DNA from 2 places in the Flavonifractor sp. An9 genome. Region 1 is predicted to be linked to the other one. Evidence: predicted binding sites of a transcription regulator. Region 1 holds the regulator's gene; the other holds the start of a gene.
The links. Region 1 encodes LexA, which represses DNA repair genes until DNA is damaged. Its sites were predicted from a motif close to CNAACANNTGTTNG; they were not measured.
Positions count from the first base shown of each region.

Region 1 (3,763 bases):
CTGTCCCAGAAGCTGTGGGATCTGAAGCAGAGCCTGCTGACCCGGGAAGGGAAATAAATAAACAGGACTGCCGCAAACTGTGCGGCAGTCCTGTTTTTTGTCTTATTCCAGATCCAGCTCCACCGGGCAGTGGTCGCTGCCGGTGACGTCGGCGTGGATGATCTGGTCCTTCACCCGGGGCAGCAGACGCTCCGACACGATGAAGTAGTCGATGCGCCACCCGGCGTTGTTCTTCCGGGCGTTGAAGCGGTAGCTCCACCAGGTATAGGCCCCGGTCTTGTCCGGATAGAGGGCCCGGAAGCTGTCGGCAAAGCCGCTGCCCAGCAGGACGGTCATTTTCTCCCGCTCCTGGTCGGAGAAGCCTGCGTTGCCCCGGTTGGTCCTGGGGTTCTTCAGGTCGATCTCCTCATGGGCCACGTTCAAATCGCCGCACAGCACCACTGGCTTTTTCTGGTCCAGAGCCATCAGGTAGGCGCGGAAATCGTCCTCCCACTGCATCCGGTAGTCGATGCGGGCCAGCCCCTCCTTGGCGTTGGGGGTGTAACAGCACACCAGATAGAAGTCCTCATACTCCGCCGTGATCACCCGGCCCTCGGTGTCGTGCTCCGGGATGCCCAGGCCGTAAGTCACGGCCAGAGGCTCGGTTTTGGTGATGAGGGCGGTGCCGGAGTAGCCTTTCTTCTCGGCGCTGTTCCAGTAGATGTGGTAGCCCGGCAGGTCCAGCTCGATCTGGTGGGGCTGGAGCTTGGTCTCCTGGAGGCAGACGGCGTCGGCGTCCATCTCCTTGAAGAAGTCCAGAAAGCCCTTGCCCAGGCAGGCCCGCAGGCCGTTGACGTTCCAGGTGATCAGCTTCATTCCCAGTCCTCCGCCTTCCATTTCATGGGTTTTCCGTCGCTGTCCAGCAGCGGGGTAATACCGCCGGCATATCCGTCGTGCATCTCCAGGTAGAGCATACCGGTCTTGGTATCCAGCAGAACCCGGGTGGCATCGGCCACACCCTGGGTGTAGATCACCTGAAAGCGCTTATCCTTTCCCATAGACACGCTCCTTTATTCCTTTCGCATCTCACCCTCCAGATGGGGGAGGAATTTCAGCATAATAGGCAGATAGGTAGCCACAAAGACGGCCACTGCCCCCAGTGCAGCCCACTTCCGTACCCGTTTGGGAGCGGCCAGGCCCAGCATGACCCCGGCGGCGCACAGGCACAGCTTCACCAGGGCCAGGTCCTTCCAGTTCATTTTGGCGATATAGGCATCGGCGGCAGAAAACAGTCTTTTCATAAGATTCCCTCCAGCCGCAGCAGCCATTCCTTCAATTCCAGCCCGCCCCCGTAGCCGGTAAGGGTCCCGTTGGCCCCCACCACCCGGTGGCAGGGCAAAAGGATGGGCAGGGGATTGCGGTGGTTGGCCTGGCCCACCGCCCGGCTCCCCTTGGGACGGCCCACCCGGCGGGCCAGCTCCCCATAGGTGATGGTCTGCCCGTAGGGGATGTCCGCCAGGGCGGACCACACCTTGTGCTGAAAGGGAGTACCCCGGAGGGCAAGGGGCAGATCGAAGTCCCGCCGCTCCCCCGCCAGATAGGCCAGCAGCTCCTCCTTGCCTCGGGAGAGCAGGGGCGTCTCCTCCCCCACCGGAGACATGGGGGAATTGGGCAAATACAGGGCGGTAAGCCCGCCCCCGTCCTCCTCCAGGGCCATGGGCCCCACGGGGGTATCAAAGACCACCCGGTTCATCTCAGTACCGCCGCACCACGGCGGTGACCTTGCCCAGGATGGCGCATCCTTCGCCGTCGATGGGCTCGTAGTCCGGGTTCTCGGGCATGAGCCACACATGGCCGTCCTTCCGGCGGAGGGTCTTCACCGTAGCCTCGTCCTCAAAGAGGGCCACCACGATCTCCCCGCTGTGGGCGTCGGCCTGCTGGTGGACGATCACCAGGTCCCCGGGCAGGATACCGGCATACTTCATGGACTCCCCCCGCACCTTCAGGGCAAAATACTCCCCGGGCCGCCCGCCGGTGTCAAACGTCAGATAGTCCTCGATGCACTCCTGGGCCAGGATGGGCGACCCGGCGGCCACGCTGCCCACCACCGGTACCTTGTCCTCCGGGACTGCCGGAGTCTCCGGCTGGGCCACGGTGATGGAGCGGGTCTTACCCTCCGCCTTGGTGATGAGGCCCGCCGACTCCAGCCCCTTCAGGTGGAAGTGGACGGTGGAGGGGGATTTCAGCCCTACATAGGCCCCGATCTCCCGGACGGAGGGGGGATAGCCGTGCTCCGCCGAAAAGGAAATAATATAATCGTAAATCTGCTGCTGCTTGGGCGAGAGCGTTTTCATGGCAGACCCTCCTTTGGTCAGTTTTATCCGACCTCAGTATACCATAATCCCCTCAATATTGCAAACATTTGTTCTAAATTTGCTCAAAATTCTCCCCGGACAGGTGCACCGACAGCCGCAGCAGGTACTGGTCGTAGCCCTTGCCCGCCAGCTCGTCCAGCAGCACATCCTCCCAGAACAGCTCTCCCAGGGTCATTCCGCAGGTCTGGGCCCAGTCCAGCAGCCGCTGGTAGCCCTCCCGCACGGTGTCGAAGCTGCCGGCGTGGAAGTAGGTCAAATAGCGTCCCGCCGGGGCGGTGAGCATCTGCACCCCTCGGATTGGTCTGTCCACCTGGGTATAGCAGTAGGTATAACCCTCCCAGTCTCCCCGCCGGGTAGCCTCCACCGGCAGGATGGCCCCCAGGGCGTAGGGGCTGGCCACCTGATGGGCCTCGCAGTATTCCAGGTGGCGGGCCAGAATGCGGGCATATTTGCCCGCGTCGGTAATGCCGGGGGCGGCGGTGGCCACATACCACCGCTGGGGCCACTCCTCCAACCTTACCTCGCCGGGCTGGACGGCCAGAGCCTGCCGGGTCAGCTCTGCTTTCCGCCGGATCAGGGTCCGCAGCCGCCGCAGCCGGGACAGCTTCTCGGTCAGGGCGGCCTCCTCCTCCTTCAGCAGTTCCAGCAGGGTCTCCGGGCTGCGCCGGTCCAGGTAGGCCTTGATGTCGGACAGGGGCATCCCCAGTTCCTTGAGGCTGGAAATGACCTGGAACACCTCGATCTGCGCGGGAGCATAGTAGCGGTAACCGTTCTCCCCCCGGATGGCGGGAGAGAAGATGCCGGTCTCATCGTAGTGAAACAGGGTGTGCTTGGTGACGCCGCACAGGGCCGCAAACTCCCCGGTGGTAAAGCGCATCTCTGTTTGATCCATGGCGCAAACCTCCCTCTTGACTATCGGGTTACCCGATAGCTTATCATGTTCAATGCTGTTTGTAAATGCTTTAGAAAAAAGGAGGCACAGGCTATGAAAAACCGGTTGGATCAGGACTTTACCCTGGGCGGACTGCTCCGCTTTGCCCTGCCCACCACCATCATGATGCTGGTGACCTCCCTGTACACCATTGTGGACGGGGTGCTCACCTCCCGGCTGGTGGGAGAGAACGCCCTGGCCGCCATCAACATCGCCTATCCCGCTGTCAGCATTGTGCTGGCGGTGGGTATTATGCTGGGTACCGGCGGCAGCGCCGTGGTATCCCACCGGATGGGCGCGGGGGACCTGGAAGGCGCCCGCCGCACCTTTGGTTTTCTGACCCTGGCGGCGGTATGCGCCGGAGTGATATTCGCCCTGCTGGCCGTTTTTGGGGCGGAGCCTCTGGCCCGGCTGCTGGGGGCCAGCGATCTGCTGCTGGCGGACGCCGCCTGCTATCTGCGGATTCTGCTGATGTTTG
Region 1 is NZ_NFHC01000023.1:52,480-56,242, reverse strand. Features, by position in the region: gene B5G40_RS13415 (nicotinate phosphoribosyltransferase) at 1-57, shown strand, start outside; gene B5G40_RS13410 (exodeoxyribonuclease III) at 103-855, opposite strand; gene B5G40_RS13405 (DUF6440 family protein) at 852-1,037, opposite strand; gene B5G40_RS13400 (permease of phosphate ABC transporter) at 1,050-1,280, opposite strand; gene B5G40_RS13395 (methylated-DNA--[protein]-cysteine S-methyltransferase) at 1,277-1,732, opposite strand; gene lexA (transcriptional repressor LexA) at 1,734-2,333, opposite strand; gene B5G40_RS13385 (MerR family transcriptional regulator) at 2,407-3,246, opposite strand; gene B5G40_RS13380 (MATE family efflux transporter) at 3,340-3,763, shown strand, end outside.

Region 2 (3,763 bases), on a different contig from region 1:
AGGTACCTGGCGGTGGATTTGCTGATGTGGCACAGCTTATAGAACTGGTCTTTGCTCATCACATCGGGAACGCTATCCCAGTTAATTGGCTCGTAATTCATGGCAATCACCTCGTCAGAAATGTCGCATCAAAAAAGCCATTTCCTGTGTGTTGCCAGGTGGTCACTTTCTCCCCCAGTTCTCTCCGCAGTTCTCTCCAAAATGCTTGAGTTCTCTCCAAAAACGGCCAAAATGGGCTTTTATTCGAATTTCAGGGGGTTGGGGACATGGGGCTGGATCAATCGGCGCAAACCGCTGTGGCACAAAAGATTGGAAGCGGATAAAACCGCCTGAAAACGCCTGGGAATTTCAAGAAGTGTATAATTGGACAACCGACTCGAAATCAGTTTGCGGGCAACCGCACGAGGGTTCGAATCCCTCCCGCTGCGCCAAAGGCTCCAGAAGCAATCTGCTTCTGGAGCCTTTTTCTATCTCGACGGAGGATGCAAAGTAGAACAGCCCGTATCATTGTCCTTGGTCGTTACCTCACATACCAAGATCCGCAAAGATACCATCTGTATCTTTCTGCTTTATACACTGACATTACCGGACGTTCTGTACTGGATCAGCTTTTGCCTGAAAGATGGTACTTGATTTCCAGGGTAGATGAGTGTCCGCTGGCGGTGTCATGCAGCACGACATCATGGTCGGCCATACATTGTCTCATGGCATTACATACCATTGGCATCCTGTTTTTTAATTGCAGATTCTTATGAATATCATTTGCCTTTAGTGTAAGCTCGGTTTGCCCGCTGCTGTATGCCTGCAATTTTTGGCTTTCAATATAAGTCCGGATATCTCCTGTGGTGGTTTTGGGATTATCTCCTGCCGTATTCTCGGTGGAGGCGCAGCCAATGACTTCCTGCAAAGATTTTACCTCCTCCTCGAGCTTTTGAATCCTTGAAAAAAGTTCTAAAATAATGGTGTCATAATTCATACAAACTACCTCCGTATTCTGATAGAATTCTAACACGACTTGATGAGGGTGTCAATACGGGAGAAAAGCAATTAAAGGACTATTTGAGCGCGGAAAAGACGCTGGCCTCGTAGATCCATCCCATCAGTTCATCATCGATTTCGTCTGGGCTTGCAATCAGTACATGATGGGTCCAGCGGTTGGGATAGGGCTCGGTAGCCACGTCGATTCTGGGGGATTCCAGACAGTGCTGCAGACCAAAGGTGACCACAATGTAGTGGGCGGGGCGATCCTTGGCCTTGCGGACTTTGCTAAAGGAGACGCAGGCAAACATATGCCGGTTATAAAAGGAAATCTGGCTTTTCTGTACCTTGATTTGTACATCGGCAATCCGGTCCAAGATCAGGCCTTCCAACCGCTCATACAGCGGCAGCACCTCTATATCCTGCTGAAAAAACAGCAGAGCGTTTTCGTCCATGAAAACCCCTCCTTTGCTATCAGTGTATCATATCCATGCAGCCATGAACAGCGGTGTTCCCCTGGAATACAGCGAATAGAACGAATGTTTGACTTTGCGGCAAAAAAAGCATATAATAAAAAAATCAGCCGTATCTTTTTGGGAGAGGGGAGGGAAGTGCTTGGACCGGGTCATTTTTCACTGTGATTTGAATAGCTTTTACGCATCGGTGGAGCTGCTGGATCATCCGGAGTTAAAGGACAGGCCGGCGGCGGTATGTGGTGACCCGGAGAGTCGCCATGGAATCATTCTGGCCAAAAATGAGCTGGCCAAAAAGTATAAAGTACAGACGGCAGAGACCATCTGGCAGGCCAGACGGAAGTGTCCGGACCTGGTATTGCTGCCGGCCCACCACTGGAAGTATCGGGAGTATTCCAAAAAGGTGAATGCCATCTATGAACGGTATACCGATCTGGTGGAGCCCTTCTCCATTGACGAGAGCTGGTTGGATGTGACCGGGACCCTTCATCTCTTTGGAGGGGATGGAAAGGCTTTGGCCGACCAGATTCGCCAAACAGTGCGGCAGGAATTGGGGCTGACGGTATCGGTGGGAGTCTCCTTTAATAAGGTATTTGCGAAAATGGGCAGCGACTACCGAAAACCGGACGCCACAACGGTGATCACCCGGGAAAACTTTCAACAGCTGCTTTGGCCATTGCCGGTGACCGATCTGCTCTTTGTGGGCCGGGCGGCGGCCAGGGTGCTCAATGGCTACGGGATACGCACCATTGGTGATCTGGCCCGGTTTGACCGGGAGAGCCTGGGGCAGATTCTGGGCAAGGGAGGATATACCCTCCACGACTATGCCACGGGCAGGGAACACGCCCCGGTGGTACCTGCCCGGGATATGCCAGGGCCCAAGTCGGTGGGAAACGGACTGACCTTCCCTAAAAATCTGGTGGGCTGGGAGCAGCTGCGTACGGCGCTGTCTGAGTTGGCGGACGAGGTTGCGGTCCGGCTACGCAAGCACGGCCTCAAATGTACCACCGTACAGATCACCGTGCGTGATCCGTCCTTTAAAGATATCTGCCGCCAGAAGCGGCTTAGTGCCCCCACTTATATCTCCCGGGACCTGGCGCAGTGCGGGATGGAGCTGCTGCACAGCTGTTGGAGTGAGCGGCAGCCAGTCCGGGCCCTTACCATTACGGCCCAGAACCTGGTGGAGGAGCGGGACGCAGGGGAGCAGGTGGATCTGTTCGCCGCCGACGCCATACCCTGCCGCGATAAGCTGGAGAAGCTGGAGAAGGCCATGGATTCCATCCGGGACAAATATGGGAGGGGAGCCATCTCCATTGCTTCTGCCGTCCATCCAGCGGGAGAGCCGGACAGGGAGGACCAGCGGTTGCCGCCGGGGGACTGATATAGTCTTACAAACTATATTATAGGATGGATAAAATTATATAAAACTAAGGCGAAAATCTGAAACGCTTTTAAGCAAACTGCTGTTTTTGTATAGAGTTTGGACATGAAACGGGTTTTGTCTATTTTCAATTTTCGTCAGAAAAGGTATCATGACACACAATGATAGGTATTGTTATGCCGTGAAAGGGGAAAATAAAGATGAAAATTCCTGACAGTCTGAAGCGCTATGGCCTGGCCAAGGTGTTTGATTATCTGGATAAAGACCCTATGAACAATATGAGCAAGGTTATGGACCTGGTCAATAAGTTCTCCGGGGACACCCTGTCCACTCAGCGTGAGGCGTTCGACAAGGCCATCAACGACAAGGATTCCTGCTGGCACCAGCTGATCGAGAAGGTCTGGACCCAGACCGACCCCGATGTGCTCAAGACCGTGTTCAACAACTTCTTCGTCAACGCCAACCTGGTGGGCTGGCCCAAGCAGGAGAAGATGCGTGAGAAGTACGGCTGCAATATTCCCTGGGCCATTCTTCTGGACCCCACCTCTGCCTGCAACCTGCACTGCACCGGCTGCTGGGCGGCGGAGTACGGCAATAAGCTGAATCTGTCCTTTGACGATATCGACTCCATCATCACCCAGGGCAAGGAACTGGGCATCTATATGTACATCTACACCGGCGGCGAGCCCCTGGTGCGCAAGAAGGACATCATTGCCCTGTGTGAGAAGCACAACGACGTGGCTTTCCTGTCCTTCACCAACGCCACCCTCATTGACGAGGAGTTCTGCCAGGATCTGCTGCGGGTGAAGAACTTCATTCCCGCCATCAGCCTGGAGGGCTTTGAGGAGGCCAATGACAGCCGCCGCGGCCAGGGTGTATACGAGAAGGTCACCAACGCCATGGCCCTGCTGAAGAGCCATCACCTGCCCTT
Region 2 is NZ_NFHC01000014.1:39,052-42,814, forward strand. Features, by position in the region: gene B5G40_RS10115 (helix-turn-helix domain-containing protein) at 1-101, opposite strand, end outside; gene B5G40_RS10125 (hypothetical protein) at 605-976, opposite strand; gene B5G40_RS10130 (DUF5655 domain-containing protein) at 1,056-1,433, opposite strand; gene dinB (DNA polymerase IV) at 1,594-2,832, shown strand; gene B5G40_RS10140 (radical SAM protein) at 3,033-3,763, shown strand, end outside.
Region 2: dinB (DNA polymerase IV) is a predicted target of LexA. The motif match lies at 1,511-1,524, and genes of this name have one in related genera.